One region of the Paraconexibacter sp. AEG42_29 genome, then DNA from elsewhere that is predicted to be linked to it. Evidence: riboswitches for the same ligand, from Rfam matches in the RefSeq annotation. Region 1 holds a riboswitch; the other holds the start of a gene.
What was found. Region 1 has a riboswitch for cyclic di-AMP ahead of DSM112329_RS20160 (septal ring lytic transglycosylase RlpA family protein). Riboswitches for the same ligand answer to the same signal wherever they lie in the genome.

Region 1 (15,210 bases):
CGCACCGGGGGTCCCGTCCGGCCGCACGACGTACCGCATCTACGCCGACTACCAGAGCGACCTCAAGAAGCTCGCCGCGGACCACCCGGGCCTCGTCCGCGGCTTCACGATGCCGGTCAAGACGTTCCAGGGCCGCGACCAGGTCGGCGTCGAGATCTCGGCCGGCGTCGAGCGGACCGACGACCAGAAGCCGGTCTCGCTGATCCTCGGCGTCCACCACGCACGCGAGTGGCCCGCCGGCGAGATGCCGCTCGAGTACGCCTACTACCTGGCCGGGCAGTACGGCAAGGACGCACGCGTCACCAAGCTGCTCGACACGACCCGCGTCTTCGTCGTCCCGATCGTGAATCCGGACGGCTTCATCGCCTCCCGCGACGCGATCGACCCGGCCGACCTGCTCGGCGACCCGAACATCGCGGGTCTCTCGCCGAGCCTCGTCGAGAGCGTCGGCGCCGGCGGCTCGCTCGCCTACCGACGCAAGAACTGCAACGGCACGATCCCGTCGCCCAGCGTCCCGTGCGACCTGCAGCTCGGCGTCGACCCCAACCGCAACTACGGGTTCAACTGGGGCGGCCCGGGCGCGAGCACGAGCCCGAACTCGCAGTCCTACCGCGGCACCGGTCAGTGGTCGGAGAAGGAGACGCAGTCGGTCCACGAGTTCTCGCAGGTGCACAACGTCACGACGCTCGTGACCACCCACACGTTCGGCTCGCTGGTGCTGCGTCCCCCGGGGCTGAGCGTCGACGGCCTGGCGCCCGACGAGGCCCGGCTCAAGGTCCTCGGCGACCAGATGGCCGCCGACACGGGGTACGCCTCGCAGTACAGCTACCAGCTGTACGACACGTCCGGGACGACCGAGGACTGGAACTACGGCGCGGCCGGGACCTACGGCTACACGATCGAGCTCGGTCCCCCGTCCGACGACGACGGCAACTTCCACGTCGCCTACCAGCGCGGCGTCATCGACCAGTGGAACGGCACCGGCCCGCGGGCGGGACTGGGCATGCGCAACGCCTACCTGACGTCGTCGGAGTACGCGACGTCGACCCAGGACTTCTCCACGCTGGCCGGCAAGGCGCCGGCCGGGCGGACCCTGCGGCTGAAGAAGACGTTCACGACGCTTTCGGCCCCGGTCTGCGCGATCTCGAGCCCGGCCGACCTGGACCCGATCGACATCATCAACGGCGTCACCGGCGGCACCCAGAACCCGACCACGTGCGCGAACCCCGGTCCGCGCCAGTCGCAGGCCGACAAGCTCGAGTACACGACGAAGGTCGACTCCTCCGGGACGTTCGAGTGGCTCGTCACGCCGTCGACCCAGCCGTTCGACTACAAGAAGGGCGAGCGGCAGGCGTGGACGCTCACGTGCGAGGACGCCTCCGGGAAGGTGTTCCAGACGCGCGAGATCAAGATCTGGCGCGGTGAGCGGGCGAACCTGGTCCTGCCCTGCGGCAACGCCGCCGCGCTGCCGACGACCGTGACCGCCGACGGCAGGCGGGACACGGCAGCGCCGCAGTCGCGCTTCGTCCGCTCCAAGCTCCGCGCCACGCGGAAGGGCGTCTTCCTCAACGGCACCGCCAAGGACGTCGCGCCGAAGGGCCTGAAGCCGGCGCTGAAGGGCGTCACGGTCGCGCTGGCGAAGGTCGTCAGCGCCAACCGGTGCCGGTTCGCCACCACCAAGGGGACGTTCGGGCCGGTCGTCGACTGCGTGCGCACGAAGTACATCCCGGCGACGGGGACGACGAAGTGGAGCTTCGCCTTCAACCATGCGATCGGCAAGGGGAACTACTTCGCATGGGTCCGCGGCGTCGATCGGGCGGGGAACATCGAGCGCAAGGCGCGGACGCGCAACCTCATCAAGTTCACGGTCAAGTGAGGGGCGTCCGGATGCCGCGCACCACCACCCGGGTCACCGCCGCGCTCGTCGCTCTCACGGCACTCGGCGGCGCCGTCGCGAGCGCTGCCCAGGCCGCGCCAGCGCGCAGCGGCAAGGTCGCGATCGGGTCCCCGTACGCCTGGGACGGCGCGTCGATCAGCGGTCTCGGCGTCGGCAGCGAGACGGCGTGCCTGGCGCCGGGCTCCTGCGACGAGACGCTCGTCGACGTCGCCGCCGGCCAGGTGACGATCAGCATCGGCAGCGCCAGCCAGGGCGCCGTGGACCTGGACCTCTACGTCTACGCGTCGGACGCGAGCGGCAAGGTCGGCGACCAGGTCGCCTCGCAGGCGGACGGCGACTCGGACGAGTCCGTGACGTTCCTCGCGGGCAGCGCCGGGCCGTACCTCGTCCGGGTGGTCGGCGCGACCGCGCTGATGGGCACCTACAAGGGCACCGCATCGGTCGAGAAGGGCGTGGCGGCCGTCACGCCGACCGGGGCGACGGTCGCATCCACGGGGCCGAACGCACCGGGCGCAGCAGCCCCGCCCGCGCCGACCGTGATCTTCACCGACCCCGACCCGTCCACCGGCACCCCCGGCAGCGGGACGGCCGGTGGCGGCACGAGCGCCGGGACGGACGTCCCCGGGGTCAACGACGCGCCGTTCGCACGGGTCAAGGCGCCGCCGAGCCGCGGCACCCGCGTGCTGTCCGGCACCGCGGCCGACCCCGATGGCAAGATCGCGCGGGTCCGCGTCGCCGTCGTCCGGCTGGCCGCGAAGCAGGGCGGCCGGTGCACGCAGCTGGCGTCCGTCAAGCCGTCGTTCGCGAAGCTCGCGAGCTGCACGAAGCCGACGATCTTCCTCACCGCGAACGGCCACGTGATCTGGTCGGTGCGGCTGAAGGCGGCGCTGCCGAAGGGCCGCTACGTGGCCTACGCGCGGGCGACCGACACGGCCGGGCTCACCCAGTCCGGCTTCAAGGGGACGAGCAGGCGCGCCTTCACCGTGCGCTAGGAGGTTCCTGGTCCCGGTCAGGCGAGCGGCGCGGCCGTGGCCGCGGTCGTTCAGGCGAGGGCGGCGGGAATGACCTGCACGGCCGCCGCCTGCTCGCGGGCGCAGTCCTCGGCCAGCCAGCTCTCACCGTAGGACCGCATGCTGTCGACGATCGGCAGCAGCGCCTGGCCCTTGTCGGTCAGCGCGTACTCGACCCGCGGGGGCACCTCGGCGAACGTGCGGCGCTCGACGATGCCCTCCTCCTCGAGGGCGCGCAGGCGCAGCGACAGCGTCCGCGGGCTGATGCCGTTCAGCGAACGCTCGAGCTCGCAGAAGCGGGACGTCCCGGCGGCGAGATCGCGGATGAGCAGCAGCGTCCACTTGCCACAGACGATGTCTGCGGTGCGACAGACGGGACAGCTGTCATCAACGGCCATGCCTCCACTTTACCAAGTGAAGTGCTGCACCGGGACTGCGATCAGCGCAGGACGCTCGCCGCGGACCCGACCGCTTCCGAGCGCTGCGTCTCCGCCTGCGCGAGGTCGTCCATCGTCGTGCCCTTACGGCCGTCGGCCCCCACGAGCAGCTTGAAGTCGTGCGGGCTCGTGGCGGCGGCGAGCGCCTCCTCCATCGTGATGCGCCCCGCCTTCAGGTGCCCGAAGAGCGCCTGGTCGAAGGTCTGCATCCCGTAGTACTCGCCCTCGGAGATGACCTCGTTGAGCTTCCCGGTCTGCTGCGGGTCCATGATCATGTCGCGGACGCGGCCGGTCATCCGCAGCACCTCGCAGACGGCGACCCGGCCGTGGCCGGACGCGCTGCGCACGAGCCGCTGGGAGATCGCGCCCTTCAGCGTGCCGGCGAGCATCGCCCGGACCTGCTGGTGCATGTGCGGCGGGAAGAAGTCGATGAGGCGGTTCACGGTCTCGGCGGCGTCGACGGTGTGGACCGTCGAGAAGACGAGGTGGCCGGTCTCAGCGGCGCTGAGGGCGGTGTGGACCGTCTCCTCGTCGCGCATCTCGCCGATCAGGATGACGTCCGGGTCCTGGCGCAGGACACGGCGCAGGGCCTGCTTGAAGGACGCGGTGTCCTGGCCGATCTCGCGCTGGTTGATGGCCGAGCGCTTGTCGGCGTGGAGGAACTCGATGGGGTCCTCGATCGTCACGACGTGCTTCGCCATCGTCGTGTTGATGTGGTCGATCATCGCGGCGAGCGTCGTCGACTTGCCCGAGCCGGTCGTCCCGGTGAGGAGGACGATGCCGCGCTCCTCCTCGGCGAGCGTGCGGATGACGGGCGGGAGCATGAGCTCGTCGATCGTCCGGATCGAGACCGGGATCGCGCGGCAGACGAGCGACGCCGAGCCGCGCTGCCGGAAGGCGTTCACGCGGAAGCGGGCGACGCCGGGGATGGCGTAGGAGAAGTCGATCTCGCCGTTCTCGCGCCACTCCTGCAGGCGGGCCTCGTCGCGCAGCAGCTGCGGGACGACCGCCTCGGTGTCGGCGCTGTCGAGGGTCGGCAGGCCCTCGATCGGGCGCAGCTCGCCGTCGACGCGGATCAGCGGCGGGGACGGCACCTTCAGGTGCAGGTCCGATCCCCCTTCGGCGACGAGGTGGCGGAGGGCGGCGTCGACATCGAGCATGCAGACTGTTTCGGCCATCGCCGTCAGATCTTGAGGCGGCGGCGCGCCGCGGTGGACAAGCGCGCCGAGTCGTAGCTGACGCGCACCTCCGTGCGTCAGCTGGCATTCGGTGGTGGTGGCGGCGCCGGGAGGACGCCCGGGAACGACGAAGGGGCCCTTCCGGGCCCCTCCTCGTACAACCTGGTGCGGCCGGCGCCTGGCTAGGCGACGTCGCGCAGCTTCTGCGCCTCGGCCAACGACTGGAGCTTCTTCAGGGACTGGTTCTCGATCTGGCGGATGCGCTCGCGCGTCACGTTGAACGTGCGGCCGACCTCGTCGAGGGTGCGGGGGTGCTCGCCACCGAGGCCGTAACGGAGCTCGAGGACGCGACGCTCGCGGTAGGAGAGGTTCTCCAGCGCCTCGCGCAGGGCCTCCTTGGTGAGGATCTCCGCCGCGCGCTCATAAGGAGACTCGGCGCGTTCGTCGGCGATGAACTGCCCGAACTCGGACTCCTCCTCGTCGCCGACCGGCTTCTCCAGCGAGACCGGGGCCTGCGCGGAGCGCTTGATCGAGTCGACCTCCTCGGGATCGATGCCGGTGACCTCGGCGATCTCCTCCGCGGTGGGCTCGCGACCGAGCTCCGTGACGAGCTTGCGCTCGGCGCGGCCGATCTTGTTCAGCTTCTCGACGACGTGCACCGGGATGCGGATCGTGCGGGCCTTGTCGGCCAGGGCGCGGGCGATCGCCTGGCGAATCCACCAGGTGGCGTACGTGGAGAACTTGAAGCCCTTGCGGTAGTCGAACTTCTCCGCGGCGCGGACCAGGCCGAGCGTCCCCTCCTGGATCAGGTCGAGGAACGGCAGGCCCTGGTTGCGGTAGTTCTTCGCGATCGAGACGACGAGGCGCAGGTTCGACTCGACCATCTTCTGCTTGGCGTCGAGGTCGCCGCGCTCGATGCGCTTGGCGAGGTCGACCTCCTCCTGGGCCGTCAGCAGGCGGACCTTGCCGATGTCCTTCAGGAACAGCTGAAGGGAGTCGGTCGTCATGTCCGGCTTCAGATCCAGCGTGGTCTTCGCCTTGCGGCGGCCGCGCTTGTCCGGCGCGCGCTCGACCGTCTTCGTGGCCGCGGTCGCGGGGTCGATCTCCTCGACGAGCTCGATCTCGGACTTCTCGAGGAAGCCGTGCAGCTCCTCGATGTCCGACTCGTCGAGATCGAGCTCACCGACCGCCTTCGCGATCTCCGCGAAGGTGAGCACGCCGAGCTGGGTGCCTCGGTTGAGGAGGCCCTTGATCTCTTCCAGTTCCTGCAGTTCCACTACTGACATTGGCGTCCGTTTCGTTCGCCGACGCGGAGGCTCCCGCGGCCGGCATGGTGCGATACAGCGAGGACGGTCGAGGCAGACTGGCGCCTGCGTGGCGCCGGGCCCGTCCCGAGCGGACAGCCCATGGTAGTCGCTTCACTTTCCGAAGGCAAAGCTTGCAACGCCCGGTGGCCGACCTCTTCTGGAGCTACTACGGCGCAAGTCCCAGACGGTTTCAGTCCTTTGCGAGATCTTTCGCTGATCCAACTGTCGGTCACTCGCAGGGTGGCCTTGAGTCCCGTCGGCCGGGCCGCTCCCCCGGCGGTCTGGGGCGGCTGCGATGATTGGTCCGTGCCCGCACCGAAGAAGCCCGGATCCGCCGACGACGTCATGGCCGGCCTGCCGCGCTCACGGCCGCAGCGCCGGAGCGCCCGGCGCACGCCGGCGCCGGGGTCGTCGGGGGCCGCCGCCGACACCGCTGCCGCACCCGCAGCGTCCCCCACTCCGGCACCGAAGGCCCCGGTGAAGGCCAAGCCCGCCGCGGCGAAGGCGAAGGCCCCCGCCAAGGCCAAGCCGGCCGCAAAGGCCGTCCCGGCCAAGCCGAAGGCGACCCCGGCGGCCGCCAAGGCCAAGCCGGCGGCGAAGGCCCCGGCCAAGCCCAAGGCGACCCCGACGGCGGCCAAGGCCTCGACGCCGGCCAGGGCGACCCCCGCGGCGAACGCCCCCGCCAAGGCCAAGCCGGCGGCGAAGGCCCCGGCCAAGCCGGCAGCGACCGCGGCGGCGAAGGCCACCGCGAAGCCGAAGGCGACGCCGGCGACCAAGACCCCGGCCAAGCCCACGGCGGCCAAGCCCCGCGCCGCCGCGAAGCCCAAGCCGAAGGTCGCGCCCGTCGCCAAGCCGGTCGCCGCCCCCCGGCCGCTCGACCACCCCGTGCCCGCGGAGATGCCCGGCGCGCCGTTCGCCCCGCCCCCGCCCCGGAGCGAGGAGCCGACCCAGCCCGCACCCGACAAGCCGGCGCCCGAAGGTCAGGACGTCGTCCAGCTCGCGGTGCAGGCGGCGACGGACATCGCCCAGGCGGGCGTCGGCGTGGCCAAGGCCCTGCTGGGCCGCCTTCCGCGCCCCTGACACGCCCGCCGGCGGCGCGAGCGGAAGTCTGTGACCTTCCGCGCATGCCGGTGTAGGATTTCGTACATAGACGCCGAACTCCGACGCCAGCGGGCGCGGAGGCGGGGGACCCAACGCCGTCCGTTTCCCGGACTGCAGGGGCGAATCGACTCCTTGGGGTCGTAGCGCTGATCGTTCTGCGCGAGCCCGTCAGCTCACCCCGTAGGCCATCGAACGAGAGATCCACAGAACCGTGATTCGTCACAGCTTCGCGCGCCTCGGCGCTGTCGTAGCGGCGTGCACCGCGTGCGCCGCCCTTCCGGCGTCCGCTGCGGCCCAGTCCGACGGCGGCCTCGGCTTCGGCTCCTCGACCGAGGCGACCCCCGCGGCAGGGGCCGCCGGGACGCTCGTCGTGCGGACCGCCGTCTACCTGGGCAAGACGCTCCGCGTGGACGGCACGATGGCCCACGGGCTCGCAAACCAGCCCGTGCTGATCCAGCGCCAGGAGAAGAGCGGTGCCTGGTCCCGGGTCGCCACCGCGACCACCACCGCCGGCGGCGCGTTCACGGCCCGCTGGAAGACCGATCACATCGGGCGCTTCCCGATGCGCGCCATCCCCCGGCCGGCGACCGGGACGACCGTCTCCGCCGCCGCGCTGCCCGCGACCGGCGTCACGCCCGTCACCGTCTACCGCGCCCGCACCGCCACGTGGTACGGCCCCGGCTTCTTCGGCAAACGGACCGCCTGCGGCCAGATCCTGCGCAAGAGCACGCTCGGCGTGGCCCATCGGACGCTGCCGTGCGGCACGCAGGTGGCCTTCTACTACAAGGGGCGCACGGTCACGGTGCCCGTCATCGACCGCGGGCCGTTCCGCGACGCGACGATCTGGGACCTCACGCAGGCGGCCGCCCGGGCCATCGACTTCAAGGGCGCGGAGACGGTCGGCGCGCTGCGCCTGCCGAAGGCGACCGCGGTCGCCGCCCCGGCCGGCTGACCCGACAGGCGCTCAGGCGACCGGCACGCCGAGTGCGCGGGCGGTGAAGACGCCCTGATCGCTGTGGTCGAGCAGCCCCTCGACGTCCCGTCCGTCGTCGGGGAAGACCGCGATGCCGATCGACGCGGTCAGCCGGACCCCGTGGTGCACCGGCGCCGCCGCGACGAACGTCGCCGCGACCTGGCCGGCGAACTCGCGACCGGTGTCCGATCCGATCCCAGGGGCGATGAGCCACCAGCGGCCCGGCTGCTCGCGGATCAGCAGCGTCTGCGGGCCGGCGGTGGCAGCGAGCACATGCTCCACCGGCAGAAGCATGGCGACCACCGTGTCGTCCCCCTCGACCGCCACGAGCCGCTCGAGGCCGTCGAGCTCGATCGCCAGGAGGGTCACCGGCCCGGTCGCGTCGGCCAGGGCGGTGCGCAGCGCGCTGACGTGCCCGCCCTCGGGCCCGCTGCCGGAGTGCTCGCCCGCCGGGCGCGCGGTCGTGCTGCCGCCCTGACCGCCCGCCGGAGGACCGGGGAACACGGCGACCGCCGGCGGCGACGGACCCGCCGAGCCTGGCGCGAAGGCCTCGCGCCCGACGGAGTCCCCAGACGCCGGCGGGGCCGCCGGTCCGTGCGCAGCAAGGTCGATGCCCAAGTCACGCGGTGCCGCGTCGGTCGTGGGTACCGTCACCGATGGGGTCGCCCCGAGCGTGCGGGCTGCGACGTGGGCGCACACGTGCGCGAGCCGGTCACCGGTGTCCGCCGCGAGCGCCGCGTCGTCGCCGCTGCGCAGCGCGCGGTGCAGGACGGCCCGCAGCGCGTCGACCGCCGTGACGACGTCCACCGGGCCGACCGCGCCGGCCAGGACACCGGCGCGCGCCGCGAGCGCGGCACGGTCCCCCGACTGCAGGCGAACGAGCGCTGCGTCACCTGCGACGGCCTCGGCGATCGCCGAGCACAGCGCGGGCGCCTCCCGCGCCAGCAGCTCGACGGGCACGGACGCGACGTCCTGCAGCGGGCGGTGGGAGAGCAGCTCGAGCAGCCAGGCCTTGGCCACCGCGACGCCGTCGAGGTCGGGCAGCCCGGCGACCGGGCGCGGAGGGCGTCCGTGGAAGGTGGGTCCCGCAGGCATCGCCGGATGGATAGCACCACCGGTCGCGCGGACCGGGGAACCTCCCCGCATTGCGTCGGCTTGTGGTCGAGAATGCGCAGATGAGCGCCCTTCTCGACGTCCAGACCGCCCGCTCCCGCGTGCTGGCGGCGGTCCGCGTCCTGTCCCCCGAGGACGTCCCGCTGGCCGACTGCCTCGGACGCGTCCTGGCCGCCGACGTCCGCGCCGCCGGCGACAGCCCGCCGTTCACCAACAGCGCGATGGACGGCTTCGCGGTCCGGTCCGGGCCCGCCGGCCGGACCCTGCGCATCGTCGGGGAGTCGCGGGCGGGCGCGCCCGCGGACACCGCCGTCGCAGAGGGCACCGCGGTGCGGATCTCCACCGGGGCGATGCTCCCGGCCGGGGCCGACGCGGTGATCATGGTCGAGCGCACGGTCGAGCCCGGCGACGGCACGGTCCGCGTGGACGCGCCGACGGCACCGTCGCAGAACGTCCGCGGGGCCGGCGAGGACATGCGCGCCGGGACCACGGTCCTGACCGCCGGGATGCCCGTGGACGCGGCGGCGATCGGCATCGCGGCCGGCGCTCACGCTGCCGCGCTGGCCTGCGCCCGTCGTCCCCGGGTCGCGATCCTGTCGACCGGCGACGAGCTGGTCCCGCCCGGCGCGCCGCTGGGTCCCGGCCAGATCCACAACTCGAACGCCCTGACGCTCGCCGCCCTGGCGACGACCGCCGGCGCCGACGTCGTTGCCCGCGTGCACGTGACCGACACCGCGGAGGCCACCCGCGACGCCATCGCCGCCGTGCTGCAGGACGTCGACGTGCTCGTGCTGTCCGGCGGCGTCTCGGTCGGACCGCACGATCACGTCAAGGGCGCGCTGGAGGCCAGCGGCGTGCGCGAGGACTTCTGGCGCGTCGCGCTGCGGCCCGGCAAGCCGACCTGGTTCGGGACGCGCGGCGACGCGCTCGTGTTCGGCCTGCCGGGGAACCCGGTCAGCGCGATGGTGACGTTCCTGCTCTTCGTCCGGCCGGCGCTGCGGGCACTCCAGGGCGCCGACCCCGCGGCCCGGCGGATCGCGGTGGCCCTGCTCGAGGACGTCCCGCGGACCGAGGGCCGGGACGAGCTCGTGCGCGTGACCCTGGCCGACGGCGGCGCGACGCTGACAGGGCCGCAGGGCTCCCACGTCCTGACCTCGATGCGGGGTGCCGACGGGCTGGCGCGCATCCCGGCCGGGACGGGCGACCTCGTCCGGGGGACCGAGGTCGAGGTCGAGCTGCTCTGAGCCCGGCACGCGAGCGCGTTGCTCGCGCACCGAGCGACGGGGACGCGTGCGTCCGCCGCCTCAGGTCTCGAGGTAGGCGACCATCCGGTTGGTGAGCGCGGTGAGCGCGGGAGCGGGCTCCTCGATCGCCAGCGGACGCGCCTCCAGCAGCTCGTCGAGCCGCTGGCCCAGCTCGGCGTCGGCCTTCCCGGCCAGGCGGGCCGCGACCTGCGCCGCGCGGCGCGTGGCGACCGGGTTGACGGTCCACAGCGCCTCGAAGCGGCGGCTGAGGTCGTCCGGGCTGCCGGGTTCGGTGATCCCGGGCATCTCCCACGCCAGCAGGCACGCGCTGTAGCCGGGCGCGTCGATGATCACCGCCCACTCGTTGCCGAGCTGGTCATCGCTGCTGATCGGCACCTCGACCGGGCCGCCGTCGGGCGTCACGAGCTCGGGGAAGTCGGCGAACACCACGGCGGCGTCGGCGAAGCGAGCCATGTGCCGGTAGCGCTGCTCGACCGCGCGGTAGAACGGCTGGTGCTGGAAGGCGCCGAAGACGAGGGCCGGGCTGGCCTGGGCGAGCGCCTGATGCTCGATCGCGCGGCTCATCGCGACGAGCGTGGACTTGCGCAGGACCTGCGGCGCGGCGCCGTGGTCGGTGGCGGCGACGGCGGCGTAGATCGACGGGGTGTCCGCCGCCCCGCCGTTCTCGACGGCGCGCTCGATCGCGGCGGACACCGACAGCCCGCGGTGCCGGTAGGCGGCCACGCGGCGGAGCGCGTGCACGTCGTCGTCGGTGTAGACGCGGTAGCCGCCGGAGGTCCGGCCCGGCTCGGGAAACCCGTAGCGCTGCTCCCACATGCGGATCGTGCCCGCCGCGACTCCGGTCTGGGCGGCGACGTCTTTGATGGTCAGTCCGGTCATGGGTGGGGGCGGGCGCCGGGCGGCGGGCCTTCGACGCGGTGTCGAAGCCCATCCTGGGCGCTTGCCGAACGTTACGGACGTCGGCCGCCGACGGCTCATCCGGGCCCGGATTGGGTACGTACCGGCCTTGTGACCCTCCCCGACGCCCCGTCCCCCCGCACGATCCTGCTCACCGGAGCGACCGGCTACGTCGGCGGCGTGCTCGCGCCGGTCCTCGTCGAGCAGGGCCACACGGTGCGCTGCCTGGCCCGTGATCCCGGCCGCGCACGTGGCGCGCTCCCGCCCGGTGTCGAGGTCTTCAAGGGCGACGTGCTCAGCGGCGAGGGACTCGATGCCGCGCTCGCGGGCACCGACGTCGCCTACTACATGGTGCACTCGATGGGCGGCGGCGGGAAGGGCGACTTCGCGGAGAAGGACCGGGTCGGGGCGCGCACGTTCGGCGATGCGGTGGCGCGGGCCGGCACCGCGCGCACCGTCTACCTCGGCGGCCTGGAGGGCGACGCCGGGGACGTCACGTCCGAGCACCTGCGCAGCCGCCACGAAGTCGCCGATCTGCTGCGCGAGCACGTCGGGGACGGCGAGCTGGTCTACGCGCGTGCGGCGATGATCCTGGGTGCGGGCAGCGCGTCGTTCGAGATCGTCCGCCACCTCGTCAAGCGGCTTCCGCTGATGCTGACGCCCAAGTGGGTGGACACCCGTTCGCAGCCGATCGCGATCGACGACGTCGTCCACGCGCTGGCGCGTCTCGCGGTCCGGCCGTCCGCGCCGGAGGAGGTGCAGCTCGGCGGCGCCGACGTCCTCACCTACCGCGACATGATGGGTCGCTTCGCCGACGTGGCCGGGCGGCGGCGGGCCCCGCTGATCCTGAAGGTCCCCGTGCTGACCCCTCGGCTGTCGTCCCACTGGGTCGCGCTGTTCACCCCGATCGAGGCGGGTCTCGTGCGGCCGCTCGTGGACGGGCTGAGCGCCGAGACCGTCGTCCGGATCCCCCCGCCGCCCGGCATCAACGACACGCCGCTGGGCTTCGACGAGGCTGTCCGGGCCGCGCTCGCCGAGGCCCGACCGTCATGATGGACGCCTCATGAAGCCCGCTGCCCTGATTGCCGCGCTGGCCGCCGTCGTGGCCGGCGTCGTCGCGTTGTTCCTCCGGGTCAGGCCGCACACCGCGGTCATCAAGGGGGCGGTCGTCCACGACCCGACCGACGACACCGGGGTCGGCGCGGACGGCGCGGTGCACTCGATCCAGTCCGCCGACATCGACCTGCCGGCGGACGTCTTCGGGGACCTCTGGACGCCGGCGACGCTCGAACGACTCGCCCGCACCTACTGGTCGTTCCTCAGCCGCTGCACCTTCGGCCTCATCAAGGTGCACTACCGCGAGGACGGCCGCGACGTCATCCTCATCACCCGCCCGTTCGTCCTGTTGAGCTTCAAGGTCCCGGTCTACGAGATGAACGCGGACCGCGGCATCGTGCGGTGGCCGATCGACCGCGGGCTGCTCGTCGCCGGACAGGGTCGCGGGAAGGACGGCTACCTGGAGATCGACGTCCGCCGCAAGGGTGAGACGGACGCCGGCTGCCAGCGCGTGAACGTCGAGGTCGAGGTCTCGAACTTCTACCCCCAGATCGCCCACGCGTTCAGCAAGTTCGTCTACACGAACACCCAGTCGCGCGTCCACGTCCTGGTGACCTACGGCTTCCTGCGCCGCCTCGTCAGCCGGGAGCTCGAGGAGTCGGTGACCGGCGCCTACGCAGGCCCGGCCACCGCCGACGAGACGGACGAGCCCCAGAAGGCGCGCGACAAGGCGTCCTGAGGCGGGCCCGGTTCAGCCGTAGCGCTCGCCCGAGTAGGAGCGCAGCTTGTCGCGGTTGTGGGTCGCGAGGATCCGGCGCGTCGTGCCGGAACGGGAGCGCATGACGAGGGACTCCGTCGTCGCCGAGCGCCGTCCTTGGTAGCGGACGCCCTGCAGCACGTCGCCGTCGGTGACGCCGGTCGCGCTGAAGACGCAGTCGTCGCTCTTGACGAGGTCGTCCTGCGTCATCTGCTTGTCGAGGTCGTAGCCCGGGTTCGCCTTCGCGTAGTCGAGCGCGGCCTGGCGCTCGGCGTCGTCACGCGGGTACAGGCGGGTGACGAGGCCGCCGCCCATGCTCTTCAGCGCCGCGGCGGAGATGACGCCCTCCGGCGTCCCGCCAACGCCCCAGAGCAGGTCGACGGGCGAGCGGGGGCTGGCGGCGAGCAGCGCGGCGGAGACGTCGCCGTCCGCGATCAGGCGGACGCGGGCCCCGGCGTCGCGGATGGCCTTGATGCCGTCCTCGTGGCGCGGCCGGTCGAGGACCACGACGGTCAGGTCGCGGATGTCGACGTCGCGGCGGTCGGCGACGAGGGCGAGCGTGTCGGCCATCGGCCGGTCGAGGTCGAGCAGGTCGGCGATGTCGCCGCCGCCCGCCAGCTTCGACATGTAGACGCACGGACCCGGGTCGAACATCGTCCCGCGGGGGGACATGGCGATGACGCTGAGCGCGGACGGCATGCCCTTGGCCGTCAGCGTCGTGCCCTCGAGCGGGTCGACGGCGATGTCGACCGACGGCTCGCTGCCGTCGCCGATCTGCTCGCCGTTGTAGAGCATCGGCGCCTCGTCCTTCTCCCCCTCCCCGATCACGACGAGCCCGTCCATCTGGACGGTGTCGAGCACGATGCGCATCGCGTCGACGGCGGCCTGGTCGGCGGCGATCTTGTCGCCCATGCCGATGAGGCGGGCGGCGGCCAGTGCGGCGGCCTCGGTCGTGCGGACGAGCTCGAGCGCGAGGTTGCGATCGGGCCGGCCGAGCTGCGGGGTCGTGCTCATGCGGGTCCTTGCCTTCTGGGGAAACGGATCCGGTGATTCTCCCGGAAGTCGCCGCGCGGCGACGCGCCGGTGCGCGGCGACGGGGCCGGCTACATCACGCCGGGCGGATTGCGCCTGATCTCGGACTGCTGCTGGCGCATGACGCTGCCGGCAAGCATCGCGAGCGCGCCGACGAACGAGATGTACCAGCCGAGGCGCAGCTCGATCTCGCCGGACGGGTCGCCGGGACGGTCGACGACGCCGTTGTAGAAGATCAGGCCGATCGCGATGATCGCGATGACGGCCGTCGCCTCGCCGCGTGGCCAGCTGAGCTGGTGGTCGCGCAGGATCACGTAGGCGAGGACGATCGGCGCGACCGCCGCCAGCACCAGCAGGATCCGCATGATGCTGTGCACGTCCCAGCAGCTGTAGGTCCCGACACCCATCACCCCGCCGATCTCGGCGTTCGGGCTGACCGACGCGTACCACTTCAGGAAGACGCCGATGAGCAGGAGCCCCCCGCCGGCGACGGCGATGAGTTCCCCCCGGCTGAGCTTGCTCGTGTCCACGTGGCGACCCTATCCGAACCACCGGAAGCCGGGCGACCGTGCGGCGGCGACCGCTCCCTGGCGGGTCCTCAGCCGACGGAGGCGGCGATGCGCAGGACGTCGGCGAGCGCCCACGGCCCCTGCGCGGTCAGGCGCAGGTGCAGCCCGCCGGCGGACCACGTCACCTCGACGACCGGACGCAGCGACGGCTGCGCGGCCACGAGCGGGGCGTGCGTCACCGTCCACCCCTGGGGCGTGGTGACGTGCTCGGTGGTCTGCTGGTCGAGCTGGGGCGGCGCGGCGGCGGTGCCGGCGTACAGCGCGAGCCGGCCGGCCGCCCCGGCGCGGGAGTCGTCCAGGTTCCACTCGACCTCCGCGCCCGCGTCGAGCTGCCGGACCTCGACCCAGCGGGCGAGCGGGAGCGCCACCGCCGGGAGCGGGAACGGGCGGCCGAGGACGGCGTCGGCGGCGGCGATCCCCGCAAGCGGCTCCATCGGCGCAACCGTACCGGCCGTCGCGGCAGCGTCCGCGTGCCGGCGCACCCTTGGTGGGATAGGTTCGGCGACGATGCTGAACCCGGTTCAGGACGACTGGCTCGCCGCCGAGGGCTGGCAGGCCGCCGGCGACGACCCGCAGTGGTCGGACTCGTTCTACTTCGGCGGCGGGGACGCCGTCCGC
Region 2 (15,210 bases), 1.6 Mb from region 1:
GACGCGGTGGGGGACGGGCCGTACGTGATCGGCGCGAACGCGGCCGACGCCCACCTGCGCGGCTTCCGGCCGCCTGCCGACGCGGCGCGCGCCGACGTGCGGTCCGTCGAGCCCGGCGACACGATCGGCGGCGAGACGGTGCGGATCGTGACCGCGATCGAGATCGGCAACATCTTCAAGCTCGGCACGCGCTACACCGACCCGCTCGGCGCCACCTACCTGGACGTGGACGGCAAGCCCCAGAAGATCGTCATGGGCTCGTACGGCATCGGGCCGGCCCGGATCGCGGCCGCTGCCGTCGAGCAGTTCGCGGACGAGAAGGGCATCTCCTGGCCGCTCGCGCTCGCCCCGTGGGCCGTCAACCTCGTCTCGCTCGGCAAGGCGGGCACGCCCGAGCGTGCCGCCGCGGACACGCTCTACGACGAGCTGCGCGCCGCCGGCATCGAGGTGCTCTACGACGACCGCGACACCGGCAACGGCGAGAAGTTCGCCGAGGCCGAGCTCCTGGGCTGCCCGGTGCGCCTGACGCTCGGCAAGCGCTCGCTGGACTCGGGCGTGGTCGAGGCCCAGATCCGGCGCGGGCTGCAGGACGTCGACGGGGGCGTCCCGCTCGACGGCGCCGCCGCGGCCGTCAAGGCGCTGCTGGAAACGGTCGCCTGAGGGTACGTGCCAGGGATGAGCGACGACGAGACACCCGCCTGGCGCAACCCGCAGCTCACGCTGCGTCGCTTCAGCGGGCTTGACCGCAGCGGTCCGCCGCCACCGGCGACGCTCGCGGGAGCGCCGCTCAACCCGTGGACGATCCCGAACGCGATCGGCCTCGTCCGCGCGTGCGGCATCCCGATCTTCCTGTACCTGTCGTTCACGTCGGGCGACGGGACCGACCTGACCGCCGCGATCATCTTCGCGCTCGTCGCCTGGGGCGACCAGCTCGACGGCATGGCGGCCCGGGTGACGGGCCAGTACAGCCGTCTCGGCGCCATGCTCGACCCGATCCTGGACCGCGTCCTGATCGTCAGCGGCGTCATCGTCTGCTTCAACTACGACCTGCTGCTGCGGTGGGCCCTCGCGATCCTCGTCGCCCGTGAGCTGTTCATGCTCGCGGTCGGGCCGGTCGCCGTGAAGCGCGGCGTGGACCTGAAGATCAACTGGCCCGGGCGCTGGAGCGTCTGGCCCCTGATGATGGGCATCGGCTTCGGGCTGATCGACCTGCGGACGCTCGGCTCGATCGGCCTGCTCCTCGGGGTCGCGCTCTCGCTCTGGGCCACGGCGCTCTACGCGGTTGATGCCCGGCGTCAACTTGCCGATGACACCGGGAGTGGGGACGCGAGTCCCCGTGCACCCTCAAGCTCAACTTGAACCTGGGGCCCGAGCCGCTGGTATGCTCGCGCAGCCCCGCGCAAACAGAGGAGATCGTCGCGCACATGGAGACTTTCCCGGACCTTGGCTCACTGACCGATCAGGAGCTCAAGGACCTCATTCAGAACCTGACCGAAGAGGAGATCGACATCTCCTACAAGCGCCGCATCCTCCACGGGAAGATCGACATCCTGCGCGCGGAGCTTGTCAACCGCCTGCGCAAGAAGCACGAGGGCGGCGAGGACGTGATCACGGGCGCCGACGTCCAGCGTCTCACGGACATCCTCTCCGGCCGCGCGGCCGCGTCGGCCGCCGACGACGACGCCGCGAGCTGAGCGCGAGCGGACTGGGGGCTGATCGCGGTGGCCATCCACTGCCCGGAGTGCGGGTTCACGAACATCGACGGGGCCAACTACTGCCAGAAGTGCGGGAGTTACCTCGGCGATCGCGCCCCCGAGGATCCGTCTGCCGAGCCGCAGACCGCGACCTACCGCGTCGGCGAGACCGGTGAGTTCATCCCGATCGACGTCGGTGACGTCGTGGAGGCCGAGGGCGCTGCGATCGTCATCCGTGCCGGCGGCGGACGGGTGGGGGAGTCCTTCCCGATCCACGCCGACCGCCTCGCGATCGGCCGCCGGCCCGACTCGGACGTCTTCCTCGACGACGTCACCGTCTCCCGCGACCACGCGCTGCTGGTCCGGCGCGGCGACGTGTACTACCTCGACGACCTCGGGTCGCTGAACGGGACGTACGTCAACCGCAAGCGCATCGAGTCCGAGCAGCTGCACGACGGCGATGAGCTCCAGGTCGGCAAGTACAAGCTCACGTTCCTCGCGCGCTGATGGCGCTGACCGACCCCGTCCCCTCCCGCGAACGCCCGCCGGACGCCGCGGAGTCGCCGCGGGCGAAGGCCATGACGATCGGCGCGGTGTGCAAGGCGCTCGAGCAGGAGTTCCCCGACATCTCGATCTCCAAGATCCGGTACCTCGAGGACCAGAAGCTGCTCACCCCGCGGCGCACGCCCGGCGGCTACCGGCTCTACGCCCAGACCGACGTGCAGCGGCTGCGGACCATCCTGCGCCTGCAGCGCGACGAGTTCCTGCCGCTGCGCGTCATCCGGCAGGAGCTGGCGGCCGGCCGCGAGGCGGCCACCGCGGCCCCCGCCCCCGCCGCCGCCCCGGAGACCGGCGACCCACCCACGGACCCGCGTCCGCGGCGCCGCGTGAGCATGTCGGTCCAGGGACGCGGGGCGTCGTACTCGCTGGAGGACGTCCTGGAGGAGACGCAGGCGCAGGCCTCCCTCGTGGCGGAGCTCGAGGACTACGGCGTGATCCGCGGCGAGATGCGCGGCGGCGTGAAGTACTTCGACGAGACCGAGCGCGAGATCATCCGCGCGGTCACGGAGCTCGCGCGGTACGGCGTCGGCGGCCGCAACCTGCGCGCCTTCCGCACGTCCGCCGACCGTGAGGCGGCGCTGCTGCAGCAGATCCTCGCGCCCGCGCTGCGCTCGCGGAACGTCGACCGCCGTAAGGAGGCGCTCGACGCGCTCGAGAACCTCGCCGCGGTCACCACCCACCTGAAGCACCTGCTGCTGATCCGGGACCTGCGCAAGATCGTCGGCCCGCCGCTCACGCCGCCCGACCGCTGACCGCCATGGACCTGCGCAGCTTCATCCGCGACATCCCGGACTTCCCGGAGCCGGGGATCGTCTTCCGTGACATCACGCCGCTGCTGGCGGACGCGGCGGCGCTCGACGCGGCGGTCGCCGGCCTCGCCGACATCGCCCGGCCGCTGAAGCCCGACGTCGTCATCGCCGCCGAGGCGCGCGGCTTCGTGCTCGGCGCCGCGATCGCCCGCGAGCTCGGTGCCGGCTTCGTCCTCGCGCGCAAGCCGGGCAAGCTTCCGCACGACACCACGAGCGCCGAGTACGCGCTCGAGTACGGGCGCGACACGCTCGAGGTCCACACCGACGCCATAACGCCGGGCTCGCGTGTCCTCGTGCACGACGACCTGCTCGCGACGGGCGGCACCGCCGGCGCGCTCTGCGCCCTGGCCGAGCAGCTCGGCGGCGAGGTCGTCGCGTGCGCGTTCCTGATCGAGCTCGGGTTCCTCCCGGGCCGGACGTCGCTCGCACCGCACGCTGTCCACGCGCTGATCGTCGACGACACGGAGTAAGGGAGAGACCACGACGTGCCCAAGATCAGCCGGAGCCGCACCATCCCCGCCGACTCGACCGCCGTCTGGTCGGTCGTCGGCGACCCGTACAACCTGCGCCGCTGGTGGCCGCGCGTGGAACGGGTCGAGCAGGTGAGCGACGGGCAGTTCACCGAGGTCCTGCGTAGTGAGCGCGGCCGCGCGATCCGTGCCGACCACCGCCTCACCCAGATGTTCGAGGAGCGCGAGATCACCTGGGAGCAGGAGATCGAGGACACGCCGTTCGCGCGCGTCATGACCTTCGCCTCGACGTCGATCACGCTCGAGGCGACCGGCGACGGCCGGACGAAGGTCACGATCACGCGTCAGCAGACGATGCGCGGCTGGGCCCGGTTCGGCGGCGGCATGATGGTCCGCCGCGCGACGGCCCGCGTGCTCGATGACGCCCTCGAGCACCTCGAGGCCGACATCGCGGACCTGCTGGCCAAGTCCTGACGGCGCCGGGGCGGCGCCGCCGCTCGCTCAGGTGGGCTTGACGATCGGGCCCGCGACGACCACGGTCGTCGGCGCCTTCGGATCGGTCCCGGCGGGCTCGCGGGAGACGACGAGCTCCTTGTAGGTGTAGATGTCCTTCAGCGCGGTCCGGATCAGGTTCGCGGTCTCGATGCCCGCGGCCTTCTCCTTGGCGTCCTTCGAGGCCTCGGCGGCCTTCTCGATCTGGTCCGGGTCGGCGCCGGTCACGAGGCGGCCCTTGTCGGCGCCGGAAGCGGCCACGCCGGCGCCCACGAAGCCCAGGCGGACGGCCTTGGCCTTCGAGGTGTACAGCCAGACGGCGTAGTTGAACTTGCTGCCGTCGGTCGCCGGGAAGCCCTGGCCGTTGATGCCGAGGACGCGGGTGTTGCCCTGCTTGAGGACGAAGCCGGCGGCGACCGTGTCCTTGTTGGCGGTGGACGTCATCGGGATCTGGACCTCGATGCCGCCGTTCGGGTCGGTGGGGGCGGCCGCCCCGGTCCCGGTGTCGGTGCCTGCTGCGCCGGCGCCGGCGGCCGCGCTGGTCTGCGTGGCGACGGGGGTGTCGTCAGAGGACGCCGAGTCGTCGTCGTCGTCGCCGCCGAGGCGGGAGACCGCCAGGACGACCAGGACAGCGACGATCGCGGCCGCGCCGATGAGCAGGATGATCCCGCCGGTCTTGGAGGACTGCTCCTGGCGCTCACGGGCCGCGCGACGCGCGGTGACGGCCTCGAAGGCCTCCTCGGTCTCGACGGCGTCGGCCGGGATCTCGGGCAGGCTGTCGCCGGCGAGCCCGCGGACCTCGGCCGCGACGGCGCGCGCCCAGGAGCGGCCGGCGGCCGAGCCCTCGAGGAACGCGCGGGTGGCGGCGCGCGCGGAGGCGGACTGCTGCGAGAGCAGGTAGTCGGACACCTCGTCCTGACGCTCTGGCGAAAGGCCGTCGACGTTCTCCGGCCCGAGCGCGTCGAGGGCGTTGAGCGCCCGGTCCCGGACGGCGCGTGGCTCGAGGCGGAGCAGCGCTGCGAGGTCGTCGTAGCTCTTGCCCTGCTTCAGCAGCAGCTGGAGCGTGGCCTTCTGGTCGGCGGGAAGTTCGTCGAGACGGCTCATCGACCGACAAGCCTAGTCCGGAGCGCCCGGTGCTGCGGCGCAACCTCCCCTGCGCGCGTGCGCGCATAGACTCCGCGGCCTCATGGACTTCGAGCCCGCGATCCCGTACGAGCAGACCTTCGACGCCCTCTACGGGCTGCAGCTCGGCGAGGTCACGCCGGAGCGGGTCACGGCGACCGTCGAGGTCAGCGATAAGGTCAAGCAGCCGATGGGGCTCGTCCACGGCGGCGTCTTCGCGTCGATCGCCGAGTCGATCACGTCGATCGGCACCGCGCGGGTCGTCATCGAGGACGGCATGTCCGCCCAGGGCCTGAGCAACCAGACGTCGTTCCTGCGCCCGATCTTCGAGGGCACGATCCACGCGACGGCGATCCGGCGCCACAAGGGACGGACCACATGGGTCTGGGAGGTCGAGATCACCGACGACGCCGGTCGCCTGTGCTCCCTGATCCGCATGACGATCGCGGTGCGGCCCCTGCCCACCGCGCCGGTCTGACCCGGGTCAGCCGCGCCAGCGGCTCGTGATCGGCAGCCGCCGGTCGCGCCCGAACGCCCGCGGGGTGATCTTCACGCCGGGCGGCTGCTGGCGGCGCTTGTACTCCGCGAGGTCGACGAGCCGGACGATGCGCCGCACGGCGTCCTCGTCGTGTCCCCGCGCGATCAGCGCGTCCGGGCCGAGGTCCTGCTCGACGTAGCCCTGCAGGATGGGGTCCAGGACGTCGTAGGGCGGAAGGGAGTCGGAGTCCTTCTGGTCCGGGCGCAGCTCGGCGGACGGCGGCCGCGAGACGATCGAGTCCGGGACCGGATCGCTCGCGTCACGCGCGCGACGCCACGCGGTGAGCTCGTACACCAGCGTCTTGGGGACGTCCTTGATGACCGCGAAGCCGCCCGCGCTGTCCCCGTAGAGCGTGGAGTAGCCGACGCTCATCTCGGACTTGTTGCCGGTCGTCAGGACGATCCAGCCGAACTTGTTCGACAGCGCCATCAGCAGGTTGCCGCGGATGCGCGCCTGCAGGTTCTCCTCGGTCAGGTCGGGCTCGCGGCCGGCGAAGACCTCGCCGAGCAGCGCCTCGTAGGTGAGCATCGGCTGCTCGATCGGCAGGTCCAGGCACTGGACCCCCAGGTTCGCGGCCAGCTGTCGCGCGTCGCCCTGGGTGCCGTCGGAGGAGTAGCGCGAGGGCATGACCGCGACGCTGACCCGGTCGGCTCCGAGCGCGTCGACGGCGATCAGCAGGACGAGGGTCGAGTCGACCCCGCCCGAGAGGCCGAGGACGACGCGCTGGAACCCGTTCTTGGCGATGTAGTCGTGGACCCCGAGCACGAGCGCCTCGTAGACCTCCTGCACGGCGGGCGGGCGGACGGCGATCGTTCCGGCCTGCGCGTGGCTCGTCGCCGGCGCGAGGACGTGGTCGGGTGCCGCGGTGGTGAAGGTGCCGCCGTGCTCGTAGACCGGCGGCTCCTCGCGGGCGGCCAGCCGCGGGCGGGTGTCGTGGAGCCGGGCGCTGCCGGCCGCGTCCGTGTCGACGTCGCACACCAGCAGCGCGGGCCGGAACTGCGGCGCCCGGGCGATCGGCAGGCCGTTGTGGTCGACGACGACGGACGAGCCGTCGAAGACGAGCTCGTCCTGGCCGCCGACGAGGGCGCAGAAGGCGACGGCCGCGAGGTTGTCCCGTGCGCGCTGCGCGAGCATCGTCTCGCGCGCGGAGGCCTTGCCGGCATGGAAGGGCGACGCGGAGATGTTGAGGATCAGCCGCGCGCCGGCGAGCGCCTCCGGGGTCGCCGGTGCACCCGGCATCCACAGGTCCTCGCAGATGGTCAGGCCGACGGTGACGCCGTCCACCTCGATGACCATGGGCATGGTGCCGGCCTGGAAGTAGCGCAGCTCGTCGAAGACGCCGTAGTTCGGGAGCCGGAGCTTGCGGTAGATCGCGCGGACGCCGCCGTCCGCGATCACGGCTGCGCTGTTGTAGACGTCGTCCGCGCGCTCGGGGAAGCCGACGACCGCGACGATGCCGTGGGTCTGCGCGGCGATCGCCTCGAGCTCGGCCCGGGCGGCGGCCAGCAGGTGCTCCTTGAGCAGCAGGTCCTCGGGCGGATAGCCGGTGATCGCCAGCTCGGGGACGAGGATGATTGCCGCCCCGGCGGCGCGGGCATCCGCGATCGCACCCTCGATCAGGGCGCGGTTTCCGGGCAGGTCGCCGACGGTCGTGTTCAGCTGGGCGAGGGCGATCCGCATGGGCGCGGGATTGTCGCAGCATCGACTCATTGAAGACCTTGTTCATCTTGTGTAAGGTTGGGTAACAGCGTGTTGAAGGTTGCTACCGCTTCCCCTCACTTCCATTGGATTCCGCCGCCATGAACCTTGCCGATCACACCACCTTCTCCCGCGCCTACGACGAGCACCACCGTGGCGTCTACGGGGCCGCGTACCGCATCCTGGGCAACCAGGCCCAGGCTCAGGACGTCGTGCAGGACGTCTTCGTCAAGGTCTGGCGCAGCCCGGCCAAGTTCGACGCCCGCCGCGGCGAGCTCGGCAGCTACCTGCGTCTGATGGCCCGCTCGCGCGCCCTCGACCTGTGGCGCGAGGGCCAGGCCGCGGGTCGCGCCGGGGACCGGCTGAAGCTCGTCGTCGCCCACGACGAGGCCCGCGTCGAGGAGCGGCCGTCGGCGATGGTCGAGCGCGAGGGCGACCGCTCGGCCGTGCAGGAGGCGCTGCGGCAGCTGCCCGAGGCCCAGCGCGAGGCCGTCGTCCTGGCCTACTGGGGCGGGCTGACCGCCGACCAGATCGCCAAGCGCGCCGGCGTCCCGCTCGGCACCGCGAAGAGCCGCATCCGCCTCGGGCTCACCAAGCTCCGCGACGACCTGCTGGCCGAGGGCCGCATCGGCGCGCTCGTGGCCGACGCCGCGTAGCGCCCGGCGGCCCCGTCCATGCGGGGCGCCCGTCCGTCTCTCAGTTGCGGGATGCGCGCAGCCGCTTGGCCTCGAGCTCGATCCGCTCGCGCGTCGCCCCGTCGATCGGCAGCTGCAGCCGCAGGTCGCACGCGTGCTCCGCGTTCGCGAGGTCGCCGGCCAGCCAGGCGTCGACCGCGAGCCCGTTGAGCAGCGCGAAGGCCAGCTGATGTCCGCAGCGGCGCACGAGCGGGGTCGGGACGGCGTCACCGGTGAGGATCGGCCGCGCCGGATGCGCGAGGTCGAGCGCGACGGGGCCGGCCGGTCCTGTCGGGCCGCGGAAGACGAGCAGGTGCTCCTTGCCGCTGGCACTGACGCCGAACCGCAGTCCCGCGCGCGCTGCGACCTCGGCGCCGATGACCACGAGCAGGAGCGGGTCGGCACGCAGGTCGGCGACCGCCATGTCGACGCGGAACGCGCGGGTGCCGTGGCCCGTGGGGGCGCGGTCGATGTCGCACAGGGCCGCCCGCAGCGCGGTCGCCTGCGCGAGCGCGTCCTGGCCGCGTGCCGGCATCGCCTGCAGCGCGCGAGCGTCGAGGTCGTCGTCGACGCGGCCCGTGGTCGTCGCCCCGAACTCGGCGGCGAGGGCGAGCAGCACGTCCCCGAGTCCCGGGCAGGCCTGTTCGGAGATCGTGGACAGGAAGCGCGGGCGCGGGCTCATGAATGCCGACCCTACCAGTTGGTATTAGGGATACCTAACGAATGACGCCAGGCCGGCCGACGCAGGCGGCCAATAAGCTGGCCCGATGCCCGTCAACGGACTGCCGCAGGCGCGGTCGATCGCCGCGCTCCTGCGCGAGGACACCGGCGACCTCACCTGGCGCGACGCCCACCTGCACATCGGTCACAACGATCCGGACGGGGTGAAGGGGACGCTCGACGAGATCCTCGAGGGGCTCGACGCCGCCGGGCACGCAAGCGGGCTCGTGTATCCCATGCACGAGCCCGGCGGCTACCCGCCGGCCAACGACATGATCGCCGCGCAGGCAGCCGCATCGGCCGGCCGGCTCGACTGGCTGCTGCGCGTGGACCCGAACGCGGAGGGCGCCCTCGACGAAGCGCGACGCGGGTTCGCGGCCGGCGCCGCCGGCATCAAGCTCCATCCCCGCAGCGACGCGTTCGGGGTCCCGCACCCGGTCGTCGAGGAGCTCGTCGCGCTGGCCGGGGGCCGACGCGCCCCGGTCCTGCTGCACGCCGGGCGCGGGATCCCGAACCTCGGACTGGCCTGCGCCGACCTGGCGCGGCGCTACCCGGAGGCGCGGATCGTGCTCGCGCACGCCGGCATCAGCGACCTCGGGCTGCTGGCGGGCGCGGCGGCCGAGCTCCCGAACCTGCTCTTCGACACCTCGTGGTGGCTCGCGCCCGACCTGCTGGCGCTGGTGACGAGCATCCCGCCGGGTCAGATCCTCTACGCGAGCGACATGCCGTACGGGCCTGGGCTGATGGCTGCGTTCCTGCTGCGGCGGTGCGCGCGGCAGGTGGGCATCGACGGCGCCGCGATGGCGTCGATGGCCGGTGGTCAGCTCGCGCGCGTCATCGCGGGGGCGGACCTCGAGGACCACGGGCCGGCGCGGGGCGAGCACGGCCTCGGGCCACGCCACCCGGCGCTCGAGCGCGTCATCGCCCATGCTGCCGCGGCGGTGCACGTCGCGATCGCCGAGGCCGACCCGACCGAGCCGCTCGCGCTGGCCCGTCTGGGTTGCCAGCACGAGGCCGGCGCGGACCTGGCTCCGCTGCTCGACCTCGTCGACGGCCTGCTGGCGCTGGCGCTGCGCCAGTACGCCGAGGCGCCCGACGAGCGGTTCGCGATCATCCCGGCGGTTGCGTCCGCGATCGCGCTGGCCGCCACGCCCGGCGTCGCGGTGCCGCGCGCCCCGATCTGACGCACGGCGTCGCACCTCATTGCTGTGTGACCAGCAACACACAAGCTGCAGTTGCGTTCGCTACGCTGAGCGAACAACTGTTCGATCGCCGAGTCGTCTCCCATCCATGCGGGGACGAGCGGGGGACCCACTACCGGGGCTGCGCAGAGCAGAACCGGATGGGGCGAATCGCCGGCTCTCTGCCGGTGTAGCGGCACGACCACGACACGCACGGTGCGTGACGGGTGGTGTTGCGAGCCCGACAGCTAACCCCGTAGGCGACATGACACAGAAGGAGGTCGACCTCCATGAGGCCGACGAACATGTCCCGTGCCCGCCTGACGGCCGGCGCGACAGCCGTCTGCGCCACGCTCGCCGTGGTGCCCACCACCGGCGCAGCCGATACCACGCGCGCCGCATCATCCGCGAAGGCCACCGGCGGTGCTGCGAAGCAGCAGACCAAGCGCGAGCGAAAGCGCACGCAGGCCAGCGTCTGGGTCCAGCAGGTCGGGCGCAACGTGACCATCGGGCGGACCACGTCCGTCCGCGGCAAGCTCCAGCCCTCGCTGCGCGGCCGCGTCGTGCGCCTGCAGGTCCGTCGCGGCAACGGCTGGTCGACCGTCGACCGGACGCTCACGCGTCAGGGCGGCCGGTTCAGCTTCGCCTACAAGCCGCAGCGTCCCGGGGTCCTCACGCTGCGCGTGCAGTTCCCCGGCGACCAGTTCGACAAGCGGACCGCGCGGGCGGCCGGCCGGATGAACGTCTTCCGCCGGGCGTACGCCTCGTGGTACGCGCTGTACGGCAACCCGCTCGCCTGTGGCGGCACGCTCGGCTACAACGAGCTCGGTGTCGCGCACAAGACGCTGCCCTGCGGCACCAAGCTGACGCTCCGGTACCGCGGCAAGTCCGTGCGCGTGCGCGTCATCGATCGCGGCCCGTTCGTCGGCGGCCGCGAGTTCGACCTCACGGGCGCCACCAAGCGCGCCCTCGGGTTCGGCGACCTCGGGACGGTCCTCGCGACCAAGTAGGGCCGCGGCTGCGCGCCGCCGCGACCTGCGGCGGTCTGCGCGGCCGGACCCGACATCACCCCGGGACGACCCTTCCGCATGGTGCGAACGTCTGTTCGCACCATGCCGTCCTGGGCGGCACGTAGCCTGTGACGCGCGTGCCCCCGGTCATCGCCCACCTCGACATCGACGCGTTCTACGCGTCGGTGGAGTTGCTCCGGCGCCCTGAGCTGAAGGGCCGGCCGGTCGTCGTGGGCGGATCCGGGCCGCGGGCCGTCGTGACCACCGCGAGCTACGAGGCGCGCCGGTCCGGCGTCGGCTCGGCGATGCCGATGTCCCGCGCGCGCCGCCTGTGCCCGGAGGCGGTGGTCATCCCGCCCGACTTCCCGGCCTACCGCGAGCAGTCGGCCGTCGTGATGGGCCTGGTCCGCGGGGCCGTCGACGAAGTCGAGGTCATGGGCCTCGACGAGGCCTACCTGGACCTCACAGGCCTGCTCTCGCCACGAGCGAGCATGCGCCGGCTGGTCACGCAGATCCGCGCGGCGACCGGGCTCGACGCCTCGGTCGGCATCGGCCCCAACAAGCTCGTCGCGAAGGTCGCCTCCGAAGCCGAGAAGCCCCAGGGGTTCGTCGTCCTGACCCGCGAGCAGGCGTGCGTCCGGTTCGCCGGATCCCCGCCGCGCCTCGTGCCGGGGATCGGCGCCAAGACGGCGGAGCGGCTGGACGAGCTCGGGATCACGACGCTCGCCGCGCTTGCTAAGGCCGATCCGGACGTGCTCACCGGCGCCTTCGGCCCGCGGCAGGGTCCGTGGCTCGCCGCGCGTGCCCGCTTCGAGGGCTCGACGCACGTGGAGGCCGTCCGGGAGGCGGTGTCGGAGTCCCGCGAGACCACCTTCGACGTCGACATCACGGTGCGCGACGAGCTCGAGGCGCAACTGCACCGGCTCGCGGACCAGCTGTGCAAAGGGCTGCAGAAGCACGAGCGGGCGGGGCGGACGATCGCCATCAAGGTCCGCCTCGACGACTGGACGACCGTCACGCGCGCCCGCACCATCGCGCACGCGACGAACGAGGTCGAGCACGTCGGCCAGGTCGCTCTCGAGCTCCTGCGCGAGTACGCCCCGCCGCGGCCGGTGCGGCTGCTCGGGGTCCGGGTGGCCTCGTTCGGCGGGACCGAGGAGCCGGCCCCCGAGCCCGTGCAGCTCGCCCTGCCTGTCTGAGCCTGGGCGTCGGTAGGGTCGCCGCCCATGGACCTGCACTTCACCCGCGGCGGCACCGGCGAGCCCCTGCTCCTCATCCAGGGCATGAGCGGGACGCACAAGTCCTGGGGCGACGAGTTCCTCACGGCGCTCGCGCCCGACTTCGACGTCGTCGCCTACGACCACCGCGGGATCGGGCTCTCGCCGGCGGTCGACGAGGGCTTCTCGATCGTCGACCTCGCCGACGACGCCGCAGCGCTCCTGGACCGGCTCGGCTGGGAGTCCGCGCACGTCCTGGGCATCTCGATGGGCGGCATGGTCGCGCAGGAACTCGCGCTGCGCCACGGCTCCCGCATCCGCAGCCTGACGCTCGGCTGCACGTACTGCGGCGGACCGCAGTCGGTCATGACAGGGCCGGAGACGATGCAGAAGCTCGGCGCCGCAATGACCTCCGGCGACCGCGAGCTGGCATTCCGCGCCGGCTACGAGTGCAACGTGTCAGCGGGCTATCGCGCCGACCCGGCCCACTTCGAGGCGTTCCGGCAGATGGCCCTCGCCGCACCGGCGAAGGTCGCGACGATCATGCTGCAGATGCAGGCGATCGCCGGGCACGACACGAGCGCACGCCTGCCCGGGGTCGACCGGCCGACGCTGGTCCTCCACGGCACCGAGGACCTGATGCTGCCCGCAGCCAACGGCGAGCTCATCGCGTCGCTGATCCCAGGTGCCCGGCTCGAGCTGTGGGACGGCGTCGGTCACATGTTCTGGTGGGAGCAGCCGGAGCGCAGCGCGGCGGCGCTGAAGGCCCACGCCCTGGGCTGAGGGCGGGCCGGCCCTGCCCGCCCCGTTAGTAGAGCGCGGCGGCCAGGCGCTTGCGCGTGTCCCGTGCCAGCGGGTCGTCGACGCCGAGCTCGTCCAGGACGCCGACCACGATCGCGCGCAGCTCGTCGCGCTGGGCCGGGAAGCGCTGCACGCGGTCGATGAGCAGGTCGAGGGCCTCCTCGCGGCGCTCGTCGTCGAGCGCCGTCAGCGCGGCACCGAGGTCGAGCTCGGGATCCGCGGCCAGCCGGATGCGGGCGATGAGCCCGTCCGCCTGGTAGCTGCCGCGGACCTTGCCGAGCACCTCGAGCGCCGCCGTGTCCTCCCCGCGGCCCAGAAGGATGTGGGCCAGCGCCAGCGAGGCGTCGGCCCGGCCCGGCTCGGCTGCGAGCGCGCCGCGAAGGCTCTCCTCGTCCCCGGCGGCGACCAACACCGCCGCCTTCGACGGCACGAGCTTGGCGAAGAAGCGCTTGACCTCGGCGGGCGGCTGCGCCCCGACGAACTCGTCGACGACCTTGCCGTCCACGAACGCCTTGACGGCCGGGATGCCCTGCACGCCGAAGGACTGGGAGATGGCGGGGTTCTCGTCGGTGTTGACCTTGGCCAGCACGACGGAGCCCTCCGCCTCGGCGGCGGACCGCTCGAGGAACGGGGTCAGCTGCTTGCACGGGCCGCACCACGGCGCCCAGAAGTCCACCACGACGGGCATCTCATGCGACCGCTCGATCACGTCGCGCTGGAAGTCGGCTTCGGTCGTGTCGATGACGGTCATCCCACTAGGTTAGGCCTCGCATGCCTGCACCTGCACTTCACGTGTCCGAAGCCGGCGAGGGCCCGGCCGTCATCCTGCTCCACGGCCTGACCGCGTCGCACCGCTACGTCGTCATGGGCTCGCGCTCGCTGGAGCGTGCCGGGCACCGGGTGATCGCGTACGACGCCCGCGGCCACGGCGCCAGCACGCCGGCCGACGAGTACACCTACCCCGCGCTCGCCGACGACCTACGGCAGGTCATGGACGACCACGGCATCGACCGGGCCGTCCTCGCCGGGGCGTCGATGGGCGCGCACACCCTGCTGCGGTTCGCGCTCACCGACCCGGGACGCGTGGCCGGCCTGGTCGTCATCACGCCCGCCTTCCACGAGGACGCCGCCCCCGACCTCGAGCGCTGGGACCGGCTGGCGGACGGCCTGCGCACCGGTGGCGTGGACGGGTTCGTCGCCGCCTACGGGGAGCCGGGCGTCCCCGAGCAGTGGCGCGACACGGTCGTGAAGGTCCTGCACCAGCGCCTGGCACAGCACGAGCACCCCGCTGCGGTGGCGGACGCCCTGTCGCAGGTGCCGCGCTCGCAGCCGTTCGACGTCGTCGCCGATCTCGACGCGCTGCCGGACGTCCCGACGCTGATCGTGGCCGACCGCGACGACGCCGACCCCGGGCATCCGCTGTGGGTGGGGGAGGCCTACGCGTCGACGGTCGCCGGCGCGCGGCTGGTGGTCGAGGACGAGGGCAGCTCGCCGATCGCGTGGCAGGGCGGGCGGCTGTCGAAGCTGATCGCCGGCGTCGTGGCCGACGCCGACTACTGAGGCCGACTAGCCTGGCGCCCTCGATGATCCCGACCTCGTCCACCCGAACCGCGAGCTGCGGCGCCGCCGACCTCGGAAAGGGCCTGCGATGAGCGGTTCGCGCGCCCCGTTCCCCGAGGTCACCGCGGATGCACCGCTGTTCCGCCGCGAGCGCGAGGTCTTCGTCCCGACGGCTCACACGCGCGGTCCGTGGGATGCCGGCCAGATGCACGGCGGAGCGCCCACCGCGCTGGTTGCGCAGCACCTCACGGCGCTGGCGGGCGAGGCGCGCCTGGCGCGGCTGACGTTCGAGTTCCTCGGGCCGGTGCCGATCGCGCCGGTCCGGGTCGCGACCTCGGTGCTCAAGCCGGGCCGCAACTTCCAGCTGCTGGAGGCGACGCTGAGCGACACCGTCGGGCGGCCCCTGCTGCTGGCGCGGGCGGTCGCGCTCGCTCCCGGGGAGGTCGCGCTCCCGGGTGCGGCGGCCCCCGTCCCGCTGGACCCGCCGCCGGCACCCCCGGCCGACGGGGTGCTGTCCCCGTTCCCGGGACTGGACGATGCCCCGCCGGAGGGCATGCACCGGACGGGGATGGAGCTGCGCTTCATCGCCGGCAGCGTGGCGGAGGACGGGCCCGCCCGCGTGTGGATGCGGCTTCCGCGCGACCTCGTCGACGACGAGCCTCC

Region 2: linked by a shared signal. The riboswitch ahead of DSM112329_RS12265 (septal ring lytic transglycosylase RlpA family protein) and the one ahead of DSM112329_RS20160 (septal ring lytic transglycosylase RlpA family protein) in region 1 are both predicted to bind cyclic di-AMP.

Annotation. Positions count from the first base shown of each region.
Region 1 is NZ_CP114014.1:4,148,879-4,164,088, forward strand. Features, by position in the region: gene DSM112329_RS20130 (M14 family metallopeptidase) at 1-1,876, shown strand, start outside; gene DSM112329_RS20135 (PPC domain-containing protein) at 1,888-2,889, shown strand; gene DSM112329_RS20140 (helix-turn-helix domain-containing protein) at 2,940-3,305, opposite strand; gene DSM112329_RS20145 (type IV pilus twitching motility protein PilT) at 3,347-4,522, opposite strand; gene DSM112329_RS20150 (sigma-70 family RNA polymerase sigma factor) at 4,705-5,808, opposite strand; gene DSM112329_RS20155 (hypothetical protein) at 6,136-6,909, shown strand; cyclic di-AMP (ydaO/yuaA leader) riboswitch at 6,971-7,132, shown strand; gene DSM112329_RS20160 (septal ring lytic transglycosylase RlpA family protein) at 7,142-7,882, shown strand; gene DSM112329_RS20165 (diguanylate cyclase) at 7,895-8,998, opposite strand; gene glp (gephyrin-like molybdotransferase Glp) at 9,079-10,260, shown strand; gene DSM112329_RS20175 (DICT sensory domain-containing protein) at 10,321-11,160, opposite strand; gene DSM112329_RS20180 (NAD(P)H-binding protein) at 11,290-12,231, shown strand; gene DSM112329_RS20185 (hypothetical protein) at 12,242-12,973, shown strand; gene glpX (class II fructose-bisphosphatase) at 12,986-14,005, opposite strand; gene DSM112329_RS20195 (hypothetical protein) at 14,095-14,553, opposite strand; gene DSM112329_RS20200 (hypothetical protein) at 14,622-15,026, opposite strand; gene DSM112329_RS20205 (hypothetical protein) at 15,100-15,210, shown strand, end outside.
Region 2 is NZ_CP114014.1:2,529,036-2,544,245, forward strand. Features, by position in the region: gene DSM112329_RS12200 (proline--tRNA ligase) at 1-660, shown strand, start outside; gene DSM112329_RS12205 (CDP-alcohol phosphatidyltransferase family protein) at 676-1,359, shown strand; gene DSM112329_RS12210 (hypothetical protein) at 1,425-1,694, shown strand; gene DSM112329_RS12215 (FHA domain-containing protein) at 1,722-2,201, shown strand; gene DSM112329_RS12220 (MerR family transcriptional regulator) at 2,201-3,007, shown strand; gene DSM112329_RS12225 (adenine phosphoribosyltransferase) at 3,013-3,534, shown strand; gene DSM112329_RS12230 (SRPBCC family protein) at 3,550-4,008, shown strand; gene DSM112329_RS12235 (hypothetical protein) at 4,036-5,130, opposite strand; gene DSM112329_RS12240 (PaaI family thioesterase) at 5,213-5,626, shown strand; gene DSM112329_RS12245 (NAD+ synthase) at 5,633-7,366, opposite strand; gene DSM112329_RS12250 (sigma-70 family RNA polymerase sigma factor) at 7,486-8,040, shown strand; gene DSM112329_RS12255 (hypothetical protein) at 8,081-8,740, opposite strand; gene DSM112329_RS12260 (amidohydrolase family protein) at 8,826-9,962, shown strand; cyclic di-AMP (ydaO/yuaA leader) riboswitch at 10,039-10,238, shown strand; gene DSM112329_RS12265 (septal ring lytic transglycosylase RlpA family protein) at 10,250-10,969, shown strand; gene dinB (DNA polymerase IV) at 11,107-12,168, shown strand; gene DSM112329_RS12275 (alpha/beta fold hydrolase) at 12,196-12,969, shown strand; gene trxA (thioredoxin) at 12,995-13,738, opposite strand; gene DSM112329_RS12285 (alpha/beta hydrolase) at 13,759-14,547, shown strand; gene DSM112329_RS12290 (thioesterase family protein) at 14,636-15,210, shown strand, end outside.